Regions from separate parts of the Enterobacter dykesii genome, predicted to be linked through region 2. Evidence: predicted binding sites of a transcription regulator. Region 2 holds the regulator's gene; the other holds the start of a gene.
The links. The regulator LexA, encoded in region 2, represses DNA repair genes until DNA is damaged. The targets are predictions, from matches to a motif close to TNCTGTATGTACATACAGNA.

Region 1: a site for LexA is predicted at 5,649-5,668, ahead of metR (HTH-type transcriptional regulator MetR). Genes of this name have one in related genera too.

The regions. Positions count from the first base shown of each region.
Region 1 covers NZ_CP126604.1:4,328,650-4,336,813, reverse strand. Annotated here, with positions in the region: gene recQ (ATP-dependent DNA helicase RecQ) at 1-560, shown strand, start outside; gene rhtC (threonine export protein RhtC) at 622-1,242, shown strand; gene rhtB (homoserine/homoserine lactone efflux protein) at 1,239-1,859, opposite strand; gene pldB (lysophospholipase L2) at 1,970-2,962, shown strand; gene yigL (sugar/pyridoxal phosphate phosphatase YigL) at 2,994-3,794, shown strand; gene F0320_RS20700 (carboxylate/amino acid/amine transporter) at 3,877-4,776, shown strand; gene metR (HTH-type transcriptional regulator MetR) at 4,664-5,617, opposite strand; gene metE (5-methyltetrahydropteroyltriglutamate--homocysteine S-methyltransferase) at 5,733-7,994, shown strand; gene F0320_RS20685 (dienelactone hydrolase family protein) at 8,041-8,164, opposite strand, start outside.
Region 2 covers NZ_CP126604.1:295,486-303,649, forward strand. Annotated here, with positions in the region: gene gntU (gluconate transporter) at 1-593, shown strand, start outside; gene plsB (glycerol-3-phosphate 1-O-acyltransferase PlsB) at 712-3,132, opposite strand; gene F0320_RS01355 (diacylglycerol kinase) at 3,287-3,655, shown strand; gene lexA (transcriptional repressor LexA) at 3,764-4,372, shown strand; gene dinF (MATE family efflux transporter DinF) at 4,436-5,773, shown strand; gene F0320_RS01370 (CsbD family protein) at 5,894-6,103, shown strand; gene zur (zinc uptake transcriptional repressor Zur) at 6,173-6,685, opposite strand; gene F0320_RS01380 (cupin domain-containing protein) at 6,801-7,289, shown strand; gene F0320_RS01385 (conjugal transfer protein TraF) at 7,513-8,164, shown strand, end outside.

The sequences.
Region 1 (8,164 bases), 520 kb from region 2:
ACCGTGTGAATCAACGCTTCGGGATGGGCTACGTGGTGGAGGTGCTGCGCGGCGCCAACAACCAGCGTATTCGCGATATGGGTCACGACAAGCTGCCGGTCTACGGTATTGGCAAGGAGCAGAGCCACGAGCACTGGGTGAGCATCATTCGCCAGCTGATCCACCTCGGCTTCGCCACGCAGAACATTGCCCATCACTCCGCCCTGCAGCTGACCGAGGCGGCGCGTCCGGTCCTCCGCGGTGACGTTGAGCTTAAGCTCGCCGTGCCGCGCGTCATCGCCCTGAAGCCACGCGTGATGCAGAAATCCTACGGCGGCAACTACGACCGCAAGCTGTTCGCCAAACTGCGCAAGCTGCGTAAAGCCATCGCCGACGAAGAAAATATCCCGCCTTACGTGGTGTTCAACGACGCGACGCTGATCGAGATGGCCGAACAGATGCCGCTCAGCGCCAGCGAAATGCTCAGCGTCAACGGCGTGGGAACGCGCAAGCTGGAGCGCTTCGGTAAAGAGTTTATGGCGCTCATCCGCTCTCACGCCGATGGTGATGATGAGGAGTAGTCAGCCGGGCGAAAAAGTGCCAGGATGATGACTCACTGAATTATTTCCTCGCGAGCTAATTATGTTAATGCTATTTCTCACCGTGGCGTTAGTGCACATCGTTGCGCTGATGAGCCCCGGCCCGGACTTTTTCTTCGTATCACAAACGGCCGTCAGCCGCTCCCGTAAAGAGGCGATGATGGGCGTGCTCGGTATCACCATGGGCGTTATGGTCTGGGCGGCCGTTGCGCTGCTCGGTCTGAACCTTATCCTGGCGAAGATGGCCTGGCTGCATAACATCATTATGGTCGGCGGCGGTCTGTATCTGTGCTGGATGGGCTACCAGATGCTGCGCGGGGCGCTGAAGAAAGAAGAGAAAAAACCGGAAGAGCCAAAGGTGGAGCTGGCTACGGGCGGCCGCAGCTTTGTAAAAGGGCTGCTGACCAATCTGGCGAACCCGAAAGCCATTATCTATTTCGGCTCGGTGTTCTCGCTGTTTGTCGGCGATAGCGTCGGCGCGGGCGCGCGCTGGGGCATCTTCCTGCTGATCGTCGTTGAAACCTTTGCCTGGTTTACTATCGTGGCCAGCCTGTTTGCCTTACCGGCGATGCGTCGCGGCTATCAGCGTATCGCGAAGTGGATTGACGGCTTCGCCGGCGCGCTGTTCGCCGGCTTCGGCATTCATCTCATCATTTCTCGCTAAGCATGACGCGCTGACGCAAGCAGCGCGCCAACCAGCATAAACAGCGAGCCAAAGACTTTATTCAGGGCCTTCATCTGCTTAGGCCCTTTAATCCACGCCGCAATTCGCTGCGCCAGCGTCGCGTAACCAATCATCACGATGATATCGACGATAATGGTGGTCGCGCCCAGCACCACGTACTGCATCACCTGGGGCTGATGCGGAACGATAAACTGCGGGAACAGCGCGGCGAGGAAAACGATGCTCTTCGGGTTGGTCAGGTTGACGAACACCGCGCGCTTAAACAGATGGCCGCGGTTTTGCGTCTGAGCCAGCGTATTCAGGTTGATGGAGCCTGCCGCGCGCCATTGCTGAATGCCGAGCCAAATGAGATACGCCGCCCCGGCCCATTTCAGCACCTCAAAGGCCAGCACGGAGCGGGAGAACAGGGTTCCCAGACCGATCCCGACCAGCACAATATGAATGCCCAGCCCGGTCTGCAAACCGGCAATCGACGCCGCCGCGCCGCGGTAGCCGTGGTTGATGGAGGTGGTCATGGTGTTAATAGCACCCGAACCCGGAGAAAGGCTGAGGATAATGGATGTCAGCAGGTAGGCGAACCACCATTCGAAGGTCATTTGAAACTCCCGAACCGTCTATTTTTATGCCACAATACGCTATTATTGAGTCATTTTGTGACCGGTGACGAAAAAAACGATATTCCCTGGATTACGTGAGTGGAAACCCAATGTTTCAGCAGAAAAAGGACTGGGAAACACGAGAAAACGCTTTTGCTGCTTTCTCTATGGGGCCGCTGACCGATTTCTGGCGGCAGCGTGAGGAAGATGAGTTTACGGGCGTCGGGGGCGTCCCGGTGCGTTTCGTTCGTTTCCGAAATGAAAAAAATGACCGGGTGATTGTGGTCTGCCCCGGGCGTATTGAAAGCTACGTTAAATACGCCGAGCTGGCCTATGACCTGGTCCATATGGGGTTCGATGCCCTGATCATCGACCATCGTGGACAGGGGCTGTCCGGACGTATGCTGCCGGACACGCACCGCGGGCACGTCGATCGCTTCAGCGATTACGTCGACGATTTTGCCGCGTTCTGGCAGCAGGACGTTCAGCCCGGCCCCTGGCGCAAGCGGTATATTCTTGCGCACTCCATGGGCGGCGCAATATCGACGCTGTTTTTGCAGCGTTATGCGCACCAGTGCGACGCCATTGCGCTCACCGCGCCGATGTACGGTATCGTCATTCGTTTTCCTGACTGGATGGTGCGCCATCTTCTTGACTGGGCTGAGGGCCATCAGCGCATTCGTGAAGGTTACGCCATTGGCACAGGACGCTGGCGCGCGCTGCCGTTCGCCATCAACGTCTTAACCCACAGCCGGCAGCGTTATCGCCGCAACCTGCGCTTTTATGCCGATGAACCGCGCTTGCGCGTCGGCGGCCCGACCTGGCACTGGGTGCGGGAGGGTATTCTGGCCGGTGAGCAGGTGCTGGCGGGCGTAGGCGATGATGACACGCCGACGCTTCTGATCCAGGCGGAAGAAGAGCGTGTGGTCGATAACCGCATGCATGACCGCTATTGTGAACTGCGCGCTGCCGCCGGTCACCCTTGTGAAGGGGGTAAACCGCTGGTCATTAACGGCGCGTTCCATGAGATCCTTTTTGAAAAGGACGCTATGCGCTCAGTCGCGCTTAACGCCATTGTTGAATTTTTCAACAGGCATAATTGATTCTTGTTTTCCACCAGAGGTTGAAATCCCTATGTACCAGGTTGTTGCATCTGATTTAGATGGCACGCTGCTTTCCCCCGACCACACCCTGTCGCCTTACGCGAAAGAGACCTTAAAACTCCTGACTGCCCGTGGCGTGAACTTTGTGTTCGCCACCGGCCGCCACCACGTGGACGTGGGGCAGATCCGCGATAATCTTGAGATCAAATCGTACATGATCACCTCCAACGGTGCGCGCGTGCATGATACCGACGGCAACCTGATCTTTACCCATAACCTGGATCGCGATATTGCCGCCGATCTGTTCGGCGTGGTGCATAGCAACCCGGCTATCGTCACTAATGTTTACCGCGACGACGACTGGTTTATGAACCGCCACCGCCCGGATGAAATGCGTTTCTTCAAGGAAGCGGTATTCAACTACTCCCTTTACGAACCTGGCCTGCTGGAGCCGGAAGGGATCAGCAAGGTGTTCTTCACCTGCGACAGTCACGAAGAGCTGCTCCCGCTGGAACAGGCGATCAACGCCCGCTGGGGCGATCGCGTTAACGTGAGCTTCTCAACCCTGACCTGTCTGGAAGTAATGGCGGGTGGCGTCTCCAAAGGTCACGCGCTGGAAGCGGTTGCGAAACGTCTGGGCTTCGGGCTGAAAGACTGTATCGCCTTCGGTGACGGCATGAACGACGCCGAGATGCTTTCGATGGCGGGCAAGGGCTGCATCATGCAGAACGCGCACCAGCGTCTGAAGGATCTGCACCCTGAGCTGGAAGTGATTGGCTCTAACGCTGACAACGCGGTACCGAAGTATCTGCGCAAACTGTTCCTTGAATAATCTTCATTCGATTATTTATTGCTCAGTTGTCAACTAAAGAGTTCGCTACAATGCCTCTCCTTCTTTCTGAGAGACAAGCATTGTGGCGCTACTCATTATCACCACTATCCTGTGGGCCTTCTCCTTTAGCCTGATTGGCGAATACCTTGCCGGTTCGGTCGACAGCTACTTCTCGGTGCTGATGCGCGTGGGGCTGGCGGCGCTGGTGTTCCTGCCGTTTCTGTGCACGCGCGGGCAATCGCTGAAAACGATTGTGCTGTACATGCTGGTGGGGGCGATGCAGCTCGGCATCATGTATCTGTTCAGCTTCCGGGCTTACGTCTACCTGTCCGTCTCCGAATTCCTGCTCTTTACCGTGCTGACGCCGCTCTATATCACGCTGATTTACGACCTGCTCAGCAGGCGCCGCCTGCGCTGGGGATACCTGCTGAGCGCCGCGCTGGCGGTGATCGGCGCGGCGATTATTCGCTATGACAAAGTCAGCGATCACTTCTGGACCGGGCTGATGTTCGTCCAGCTCGCCAACATCAGTTTTGCCATCGGCATGGTGGGCTACAAACGCCTGATGGAAACCCGTCCGATGCCGCAGCATAACGCGTTCGCCTGGTTCTATATGGGCGCCGCGATTGTCGCGGTGGCGGCGTGGTTTATGCTCGGTAACCCGCAAAAACTGCCGACCACCACCGTGCAGTGGGGTGTTCTGGTCTGGCTGGGCGTGGTGGCGTCAGGGCTGGGGTACTTCATGTGGAACTACGGCGCTACGCAGGTAGACGCCGGTACGCTGGGGATCATGAACAACGTGCATGTCCCGGCAGGGCTGCTGGTCAACCTCGCCATCTGGCAGCAACAGCCGCACTGGCCGAGCTTTATTATTGGGGGAGCGGTGATCCTGGCTTCGCTGTGGGTCCATCGCCGATGGGTCGCTCCGCGCTCCGCACAAACGGAAGATGGTCGCACGCGTGGTTCCGCGCTGAGCGAATAAACGCCTCCGTAATCGGCTGACGCTGCTCGCCATCGCGCACGGCGGCGTACAGTCGGCTCCACAGTCCTTCACCCAGGGTTTTGGTCTGCACCAGACCCTGGCGTTCAAAACTCTCCACCACCCAGTGCGGCAGCGCCGCGATACCCATTCTGGCCGCCACCATCTGAATCAGCAGCAGGGTGTTATCCACGCTTTTCAGCTGCGGGCTAATGCCTGCTGGCTGCAGGAAGTGGCGCCAGATATCCAGACGACTGCGCTGCACCGGATAAATCAGCAGCGTCTCTGTCGCCAGGTCTTCCGGCGTGATGCGCGTTTTGGCCGCCAGCGGATGGTCCGGCGCCAGCACCAGGCGCACTTCATAATCAAACATCGGCGAATAGTGCAGGCCGCTGCGCGGCAGGATGTCAGAGGTCATGACCAGATCCAGCTCGCCCTGCTGCAGCGACGGCTGCGGGTCAAAGGTCACGCCGGATTTGAAGTCCATCTCCACCTGCGGCCACTTCTGGCGGAAGTTCTCAAGCGCGGGGGTCAGCCACTGAATACAGCTGTGGCACTCAATGGCGATGCGCAGTTTGGTCTGCTGCGGTTCGTTACACGCCTGCAGCGCGCTGGCGATTTGCGGCAGTACCTGATTCGCCAGCTGAAGAAGAATTTCACCCTGCGGCGTAAAGCGTAGCGGCTGGCTCTTACGCACAAAAAGACGGAAGCCGAGGCGTTGTTCCAGATCGCTGAACTGGTGAGAAAGGGCAGACTGGGTCTGGTGCAGCGTGGCCGCAGCCGCCGCGAGCGAACCGCAGTTCCGCAACGCTTGTAGCGTTTTCAGGTGTTTAATCTCGATCATGAAAGTCCTTCACTTCGCCATGAACATATTGCGCTTGAGGAATATACAGTACCTGCCAATTATAGATGTGTAAACATCTGGACGTCTAAATAACGAATTTCACAAGGGGCACACCATGACAATCCGCAATCACACTCTCGGTTTCCCTCGCGTCGGCCTGCGTCGCGAGCTGAAAAAAGCGCAAGAAAGCTACTGGGCGGGTAATGCCACCCGCGAAGAATTGCTGGCGGCAGGACGCGAGCTGCGCGCCCGCCACTGGGATCAGCAAAAACAGGCGGGTATTGACCTGCTGCCGGTGGGCGATTTCGCCTGGTACGACCATGTTCTGACGACCAGCCTGCTGCTTGGCAACGTGCCGGCTCGTCATCAGAACAAAGATGGATCGGTAGATATCGATACTCTGTTCCGCATCGGCCGTGGCCGCGCGCCAACGGGGGAGCCAGCGGCAGCGGCGGAAATGACCAAGTGGTTTAACACCAACTATCACTATATGGTGCCGGAGTTCGTCAAAGGCCAGCAGTTCAGGCTGACCTGGACGCAGCTTCTGGACGAAGTGGATGAAGCGCTGGCGCTGGGCCACCAGGTGAAGCCGGTGCTGCTCGGGCCGGTAACGTACCTGTGGCTGGGCAAAGTAAAGGGCGAGCCGTTTGACCGACTCAGCCTGCTGAAGGATATTCAGCCGGTCTACAAACAGGTGCTGAGTGAGCTGGGCAAACGCGGCATTCAGTGGGTGCAAATCGACGAACCGGCGCTGGTGCTTGAGCTGCCGCAGGATTGGCTCGATGCCTTCAAACCGGCGTATGACGCGCTCACCGGTCAGGTAAAACTCCTTCTGACAACCTATTTTGAAGGCGTGACGCCGAACCTGAAGACCATTACCGCGCTGCCGGTGCAGGGCCTGCACGTTGACCTCGTACACGGTAAAGACGATGTCGCGGAACTGCATAAGCGTTTGCCAGCGGACTGGCTGCTCTCCGCCGGGCTGATCAACGGCCGTAACGTCTGGCGCGCCGATCTCACCGAGAAATACGCGCAAATTAAAGACATCGTCGGCAAACGCGAGCTGTGGGTGGCCTCGTCCTGTTCGCTGCTGCACAGCCCGATCGATCTGAGCGTAGAGACCCGTCTGGATGCTGAGGTGAAAAGCTGGTTTGCCTTCGCCCTGCAAAAATGTGAAGAGCTGACGCTGCTGCGCGACGCGCTGAACAGCGGCGACACGGCGGCGATTACCGAATGGAGCGCCCCGATCCAGGCGCGTCGTCACTCGGCGCGCGTGCACAACCCGGCGGTGGAGAAACGCCTGGCGGCCATCACCGCCCAGGACAGCCAGCGCCAGAGTCCGTACGAGGTGCGCGCCGAAGCACAGCGCGCCCGCTTTAATCTGCCTGCGTGGCCGACCACCACAATTGGTTCTTTCCCGCAGACTACGGAAATCCGCGGCCTGCGCCTGGACTTTAAAAAGGGCAATCTGGATGCGAATCACTACCGCACCGGCATCGCGGAACACATCAAGCAGGCGATTATCGAGCAGGAACGCCTGGGGCTGGACGTGCTGGTGCACGGTGAAGCCGAGCGTAACGACATGGTGGAATACTTCGGTGAGCACCTGGACGGCTTTGTCTTTACCCAGAACGGCTGGGTGCAGAGCTACGGCTCCCGCTGCGTCAAGCCGCCGGTGGTCATCGGTGACGTCAGCCGTCCGGAAGCGATCACGGTTGAGTGGGCGAAGTATGCCCAGTCCCTGACCGACAAGCCGGTAAAAGGGATGCTGACCGGTCCGGTGACTATTCTCTGCTGGTCGTTCCCGCGTGAAGACGTGACCCGTGAAACCATCGCCAAACAGATCGCCCTGGCGCTGCGTGATGAGGTGGCGGATCTGGAAGCGGCAGGCATTGGTATTATCCAGATTGACGAGCCCGCCCTGCGCGAAGGGTTGCCGCTGCGCCGCAGCGACTGGGATGCCTACCTGCAGTGGGGCGTGGAGGCGTTCCGCATCAACGCCGCGGTGGCGAAGGACGACACCCAGATCCACACCCACATGTGCTACTGCGAATTTAACGACATCATGGATTCGATTGCCGCGCTGGACGCCGACGTGATTACCATCGAGACCTCGCGTTCAGACATGGAGCTGCTGGAGTCGTTTGAAGAGTTCGACTACCCGAATGAAATCGGGCCGGGCGTGTACGACATTCACTCCCCGAACGTGCCGAGCGTGGAGTGGATTGAAGCTCTGCTGAAAAAAGCGGCCCAGCGCATCCCGGCGGAGCGCCTGTGGGTGAACCCGGACTGCGGACTGAAAACCCGCGGCTGGCCGGAGACGCGCGCGGCGCTGGCGAACATGGTGAAGGCGGCACAGAATTTGCGCCAGGCGTGATGAATTGTTGGCCCGGTAAGGCATAGCCGCCACCGGGCTTTTTTTATTACGCTTTCTTACCGCCGTACTGGCTAAACCACGCCAGCATTCTCTGCCAGCCATCTTTGGCTGATTCTGCGTGATAGCTCGGACGATAATCGGCGTTAAACGCGTGCCCGGCATCCGGATAC
Region 2 (8,164 bases):
TGCCGGTGGGTTCCAGCGCCTACGAGTGGTTTGAGTTTATCGGTCACCCGTTCACGGCGATCCTGGTGGCGTGTCTGGTGGCGATTTACGGCCTGGCAATGCGTCAGGGGATGCCAAAAGACCGGGTGATGGAGATCTGCGGTGCCGCGCTGCAGCCGGCGGGCATTATTCTCCTGGTGATCGGCGCCGGCGGCGTGTTCAAGCAGGTGCTGGTGGATTCCGGCGTGGGCCCGGCTCTGGGCGAAGCGCTGACCGGGATGGGCCTGCCGATTGCGGTCACCTGCTTCGTGCTCGCTGCGGCGGTACGTATCATCCAGGGTTCCGCCACCGTGGCGTGTTTAACCGCCGTGGGTCTGGTGATGCCGGTGATTGAACAGCTGAACTACTCCGGTGCGCAGATGGCCGCGCTGTCTATCTGTATCGCGGGCGGTTCGATTGTGGTCTCTCACGTTAACGACGCGGGCTTCTGGCTGTTCGGTAAATTTACCGGCGCCACCGAAGCGCAAACCCTGAAAACCTGGACGCTGATGGAAACCATCCTCGGCACGACGGGTGCGATTGTCGGGATGATTGCTTTCACACTGCTGAGCTGAATGCGGTGATTTAACAAGGCTCAAAAATAAGGCCCGGTAGCGTTAACGCTTACCGGGCCTTTATATTATGCAGAATGCCAGGCCGGGTCAGGTGAAACCACCACCCGGCTTTTTCACATCACTCGCCCTGCGTCGCACTCTCGATCGTCAAGCGAACGTCCGAGGTGATCAGTTCGGCCAGCATCTGGTACACCTTCAGGGTCTCTTCCGGCTCGGCATCGCCCGTATCGCTGATGTAGCCTTCGTCACGCAGCGTCAGGACCAGAGAGCTGAAGACCGCTTTGTCGAAGAACTCAGGGGCGTTAATGCCATGCAGAACGGACAGGCGCTGTGCCAGCGTCCGGCTCTCTTTCTCCAGCGTACCGCGGTTGATAGACGGGTTCGCACTCAGCAGCCAGAACGTAATGGCGTAGCGCTGCAGCGTTTCGCGCGCGCCGGCCGCCAGCAGTTGCAGGGTTCGGGAACGCGACGGATTGATGTGCAGCTCGTCATTTGAGACGGTGATCAGTCCCTGACGACGCAGCTCTTCCGTCAGTTTGTCCAGTTCGCCCGCCAGCTCGTCTTTGCTCCAGCGCAGGAACAGCTCCGCTTTCAGCATCGGATAGAGCGTCTCAACGTGACGCAATAGCTCCTGACGCGAAATACGGCGATGCTGGGTGATGATAGCCGCCATGAGCGACGGCAGCATCAGCATATGGGTGATGTTGTTGCGGTAGTAGGTCATCAGCACTGCCTGCTCGCGCGGCAGAATGATGATGTCGCCGATCGTGTCCTTTTCGACTTCAAACTTGTTCATCTGCAGCGCGTGATCGATAAGCTCACTGGCGGTAGCAGAAGGCACGGTTGAATCAACGGAATACGGCACGTTGCGCATCATGTCCAGATAGCAATCCAGCTGCTCCGTGAGCTGTTCGCGGGTCAGAGAACGCTGACGCGAAGCCAGAAGCGCCGTACAGCACAGGTTCATGGCGTTAGCCGCACCGGCGTTGTTAATGCGCACCATCAGCTCGGACGCGATGCCGTTGACCGTTGGCGTCAGCCAGGCCGGACGAATCGCTTCGATAGGATCGATGGATTCGCGCCACTCGGGAACGTGATGGTTCAGATACGTCATCAGCGGCATCGGTTCGCCGAAGTTCACGTAGCCCTGACCGAGATTGCGTAGCTTGCTCAAGCCGCGCAGCATCTGCGGCAGGCTCTCTTTCTCTTTGGTCGCACCGCGCAGCTCTTTGGCGTACGTGCCCACTTCCATCACGTGCTCATAGCCAATGTAGATTGGCACCAGCGTGATTGGACGGGTTCCTCCGCGCAGCATCGCCTGAATGGTCATCGACAGCGTGCCGGTCTTCGGATCGAGCAGGCGTCCGGTACGGGAACGACCGCCCTCCACGAAGTACTCAACGGAATAGCCGCGGCTGAACAGCTCGCCCAGATATTCGCGGAACACGGTGGAGTAGAGCTTGTTGCCCTTGAAGGTGCGACGGATAAAGAACGCGCCCAGGCGGCGGAAAATCGGACCTGCTGGCCAGAAATTCAGGTTGATACCGGCAGCAATATGCGGCGGTACCAGCCCCTGGTGATAGAGCACGTAGGAAAGAAGCAGGTAGTCCATGTGGCTGCGGTGGCAGGGAACATAGACAATCTCATGGCCATCGTGCGCCAGCTGGCGTACGCGCTCGGCGTTATGAACGTTGATGCCCTGATACAGGCGGTTCCAGGTAAAGCCGAGAATACGATCCGACAGGCGAATCATCTCGTAAGAGAAGTTCGCTGCAATCTCTTCCATCAGCGCAATGGCGTTCTGCTGGGCTTTCTCATGCGATATTTTCTTGCTGCGCGCTTCGTCTTCAACGGCGCGGGCAATCGCTTTGGAGGCCAGCAGCTTGTTGAACAGATCCTGACGCGCCGGGAGACGCGGCCCTACGGCAGCCAGGCGCTGGCGGGCGAAGTGCATACGCGCCACGCGCGCCAGTTTTTGCGCGATGATCTTGTCGGTACCGTGCTCGTCCGCCATTCGACGCAGCGAAACGGAAGGGGAGAAACGCACAAAGCTGTCGCGTCCCAGCCAGGAGACCGCGAAGAACTTCTGGATGCCGTTAAGCATGCGCAGCGGCGGGTTCTCTTCACCTTTTTCACGGCCCGGACGACGACCAAACATCACCGATACCGGCACCATCTGCACATCCAGATCGGGGTTGCTGCGGTGCAGGTCAAGATAGTCGTGGAACAGCTTGATGGACTCTTCTTTTGGCGTGTAGTAGGTAAACACGCGCGGTCCACCGTGAATGAAGACGTAGCGCGGCAGCAGCGTACCGTCAACTTCAAGCGGTTCAAGCGGGTCCGGTAAGTCATGCGCCAGACACTGGGCGCGAAGCGTCAGTAAGTCTGCCTTCGAGTTATAAGGCAAAACATACATAATAGGACGCGAGGTATCGAGCCCCAATTCCAGCGCGGGTTCTGCTGGGATAGACTTGCTTTTTACCAGGATGCTTAATGGTAAATTAAGTAATTTGTAGTAAATTCGTGGCCAGCCGGACATAAACGATGTAAAGCCTCTGGTTAATAATGCAATTGCGGCGCAAGGATAACAGAAAGCGCGCAAAATTTCTGTTGTTACCCGTCATACTTCAGGCTGTAGCGAAACGCGCTACAGTTCCTGTTACTGACGCTTTTTTTCATAAAAGGTTCTTTTAATGGCCAATAATACCACTGGGTTAACGCGTATCATCAAAGCTGCCGGCTATTCATGGAAAGGTTTCCGTGCCGCATGGGCCAACGAGGCCGCCTTTCGCCAGGAGGGCGTCGCCGCTATCATCGCGGTGATCGTCGCCTGTTTCCTTGATGTTGATGCTATTACCCGCGTACTTCTTATCGGTTCCGTACTTCTGGTGATGATAGTGGAAATTCTTAATAGCGCTATTGAGGCCGTTGTCGATCGCATTGGTTCAGATTTCCACGAGCTTTCTGGCCGCGCAAAAGACATGGGCTCTGCTGCCGTGTTGCTGGCGATTATCACTGCCGTTATCACCTGGGTCACGCTGCTTTGGTCACATTTCCGATGAGCCTCGAGGAATAATTAAGTCCCTGGTTTTTTGTGCAGTTTTTGGTTCCAAAATCGCCTTTGACTGTATATACTCACAGCATAACTGTATATACACCCAGGGGGCGGAATGAAAGCGTTAACGACCAGGCAGCAAGAGGTGTTTGATCTCATCCGGGATCATATCGGCCAGACGGGTATGCCACCGACGCGTGCGGAAATCGCGCAGCGTCTGGGTTTCCGTTCTCCAAATGCTGCCGAAGAACACCTGAAAGCGCTGGCGCGTAAAGGCGTGATTGAGATTGTTTCAGGCGCGTCACGCGGTATCCGCCTGCTGGTGGAAGAAGAGACGGGCATTCCGCTGATAGGCCGTGTTGCCGCCGGTGAGCCTTTACTGGCACAGCAGCATATTGAAGGCCACTACCAGGTCGATCCTGGCATGTTCAAACCGAGTGCTGATTTCCTGCTGCGCGTTAGCGGTATGTCGATGAAAGACATCGGTATTCTTGATGGCGATCTGCTTGCGGTGCACAAAACGCAAGATGTTCGTAACGGCCAGGTGGTTGTCGCGCGCATAGATGATGAAGTCACCGTAAAGCGTCTGAAAAAACAGGGGAACACCGTTCAGCTGCTGCCTGAAAACAACGAGTTCTCCCCGATTGTGGTCGATCTTCGCGAACATAACTTCTCTATCGAAGGACTGGCGGTTGGGGTCATTCGCAACGGTGAATGGCTGTAACCTCTTCCTGACAGGCTATGGCGCCGCTGTAGCCTGCTTCATTCCACACTTCCGGTATTTTTCATGTCACTGCTGACGGCATCAGATAAGGCATTGTGGCGTCTTGCTCTGCCGATGATTTTCTCCAATATCACCGTGCCCTTGCTGGGTCTGGTCGATACTGCCGTTATTGGTCATCTTGATTCGCCTGTTTATCTTGGCGGCGTGGCGATTGGCGCGACGGCAACCAGTTTCCTGTTTATGCTGCTGCTCTTTTTGCGCATGAGCACCACCGGGCTCACGGCACAGGCTTATGGTGCAAAAGATCCGCTGCGCCTGGCGCGCGCGCTGGTCCAGCCGCTGATTCTTGCGCTTGGTGCGGGAGCATTAATCATTGTATTGCGTGCGCCCCTGATCGACCTTGCGCTCCATGTTGTCGGCGGCAGCGAGGCGGTACTGGCTCAGGCGCGCCGTTTCCTTGAAATCCGCTGGCTCAGCGCGCCCGCCTCGCTGGCAAACCTGGTTCTGCTGGGTTGGCTACTGGGCGTGCAGTACGCCCGTGCGCCAGTGATTTTGCTGGTAGTAGGCAACCTTCTCAACATTGTGCTGGATGTCTGGCTGGTAATGGGCCTGCATATGAACGTGCGGGGCGCGGCGCTGGCGACGGCAATTGCCGAATATGGGACCTTTATCATTGGCTTGTGGATGGTCTGGCGCGTGCTGGTGATGCGCGGGATCTCCCTGGCGCTGCTCAAAACCGCATGGCGCGGCAATATCCGTAAGCTGCTGGCGCTTAACCGAGATATCATGCTGCGCTCGCTGCTGCTTCAGCTCTGCTTTGGCGCGCTGACGGTTTTCGGGGCCCGACTGGGCCCAGAAATTGTCGCGGTCAATGCGGTATTGATGACGCTGCTTACCTTTACCGCCTACGCGCTGGATGGCTTTGCCTATGCGGTAGAAGCGCATTCGGGCCAGGCGTACGGCGCGCGCGAAAGCGGGCAACTGCGGGACGTCTGGCGGGCAGCCTGCCGCCAGTCAGGGCTGGTGGCGCTGGCGTTCGGCCTGGTTTACGCCTGCTTTGGTGAGCAGATTGTTGCATTGCTGACGTCTATCCCTGCGCTACGCGAACTGGCGAGTCACTATCTCATCTGGCAAGTCATCTTACCGGTGGTCGGCGTCTGGTGTTATCTGCTGGACGGCATGTTTATTGGGGCGACGCGCGGAGCTGAAATGCGTAACAGCATGGCTGTTGCGGCCGTGGGGTTCGGCCTGACGCTGCTGACGCTTCCCTGGCTGGGTAATCACGGTTTGTGGCTGGCCCTGGCCGTTTTCCTCTCGCTGCGTGGGTTATCGCTGGCTTTTATCTGGCGGCGCCACTGGCAGAACAATACCTGGCTCCCCTCGCGGCACGATATATCGTAACGGTTAAAGATTCCGAATATGAAATCAACTGCCGAGTCCTTAACTACAATAATTATCACGTCCAGCAGAAAAGAACGTAACGGACGTTACGACCCGACGCTTAACTAAGAGGACACGATGATGAATAAAGACGAAATCGGCGGCAACTGGAAGCAGTTCAAAGGTAAAGCGAAAGAACAGTGGGGTAAGCTGACTGATGACGATATGACCGTCATTGAAGGTAAACGCGATCAGCTTGTCGGTAAAATCCAGGAGCGTTACGGCTACGCGAAAGACCAGGCGGAAAAAGAAGTGGGCGACTGGGAAAAACGCAACGACTACCGCTGGTAACCGGGCTATACCCGCAAGTACAAGGAAGTACACCCTGAGGGCGGCCATGAGCCGCCTTTTCTTTTGCCGTTAACGCGGTTTTTTCTTCACAAGAATAGAGTGGTCGTGCTGACACGCGTCCTGATGACGACAGGCTTCCACTTCCACGCAGGCAGAACACAGCCCGTGCGCTTCAATTACGTTATGACGCAGGGCAAAACCCATTTTTGCTGCCAGCGTATGCATAATATCTTCCACCCCTTCCGCAGCCTCTTCTTTCACCACGCCGCAGCGGTCACAGATAAACATCGCCGATGTGTGGGTGGGCTGATCGAACAGATGGCACAACACATAGCTGTTTGTGGACTCAACTTTATGCACGAATCCTTGTTCCAGCAGGAAATCCAGGGCGCGATACACGGTCGGTGGTTTCGCCTGCGGCTCGCTTTCGCGCAGCAGATCGAGCAGATCGTAGGCGCTGATGGCACCCTGCTGCAGGCTCATCAGACGTAGGACTTCAAGGCGCTGCGGAGTCAGGCGCACATTGCGTTGCGCACACAGCTTTTCGGCCTGCGCTAACAGCTCTTTTGTGGACTTATCCATTTAGCACCCCGGATGTTATAGGACGGAAAACCCTCACTTTATCATGTTCTGGTAAAAACGCCGAGATCCGCCAGTCTGTGCTATACCTGACCCATTACAAACCGGGAAATAAACAATGAAAAAACCTGACTGTATTCGGCACTGGCGCGACGTAGAAGGCGCGGATGATTCGACCTATCCCGACAGCGACGAGCTGTTTTCTATCGGTGCCCCGCTGGCGCGCAAGCTTGGGCTCGGGCGCATTGGTATCCATCACGAGCGTTTACCGCCCGGGCGCAGGACGTCCTATCCGCATGCGGAAAGCGATGAAGAAGAGTTCGTTTATGTGCTCGAAGGTCATCCAGAAGCGTGGATCAATGGCTATTTATGGAAACTTGAACCGGGCGACAGCGTGGGGTTTCCTGCCGGAACCGGTATTTGCCACACCTTTATCAACAACACGGACGAAGAGGTGCGGTTACTGGTCGTTGGCGAGGCCAACAAGAAGCACAACCGCATCTACTATCCTCTTAACCCCGTGTATGCCGCTACCCGTGAGGATCGCTGGGTAGACCACCCGCCCCAGTTTTTTGGACCGCATGATGGAAAACCTGGGAAAAAATAATTTCCTCTTCTATAAATATTGAGGGCCGTCACAAAATATAACAGGCCGTAAGGGAGTTTTACTTAGGGATAGAAATAGCGGGTCTTTTACTACTTATTCACAGCAATAGTTCGTTCCTGTTTGGGTGATAACAGACAGGGGTTATTTCATAACAGACTATAACGGGCATACTGTGAAAAAATATTTTAAATTTTCGGTGGTGAGTATCGCTGTTTCCTTGTTTATGGCAAATCAGGCGGGAGCAGCCAATACCTGGACAGAATCACGGAGTGACGCTATGGGTGGTACCGGCGTTGCGGCTGGGAGCTATGGTAGCGGGGCGTTAATCAACCCCGCGTTGCTGGCAAAGGCAAAACCGGACGATGATGTGACGGTCATTTTGCCGGCCGTTGGTGTCCAGGTGACGGATGAGGACAATCTTCAGGATGAGATTGATACCATCAACGACAAAATCAATCATTATAAGGATGTGGTTGATAACCTTACGCCAATTCAGGTCATCACCAATCCGTTAGGTTCCATTAATCAATTCCAGGGCGCGGCCAAAGATCTGGCCGATGAGCTGGACTATCTCAAGGGCAAAACCGCACGCGCGACGGCAGGCGCTGGGCTTGCCGTGAGTATTCCTAACGATGTGCTTTCCGTGGCCTTTATGGCGAAAGGGTACGCTCATGGCCGGGTGAGTTCGTCTATCGATCAGCAAGATATTGATTATCTGCGCGGTATTCAACGAAGCAATGTGGTGGCTGCCGGTGTTGCCCTGGACGCTGCGCTGAACGGCACGGATCAGATCACTAAAAACCTCAACTCAACGGCGTCTGGCCGTGCGGCGATTGTGTCCGACTACGGCGTTGCCGTTGCCCGTCAGTTTGACC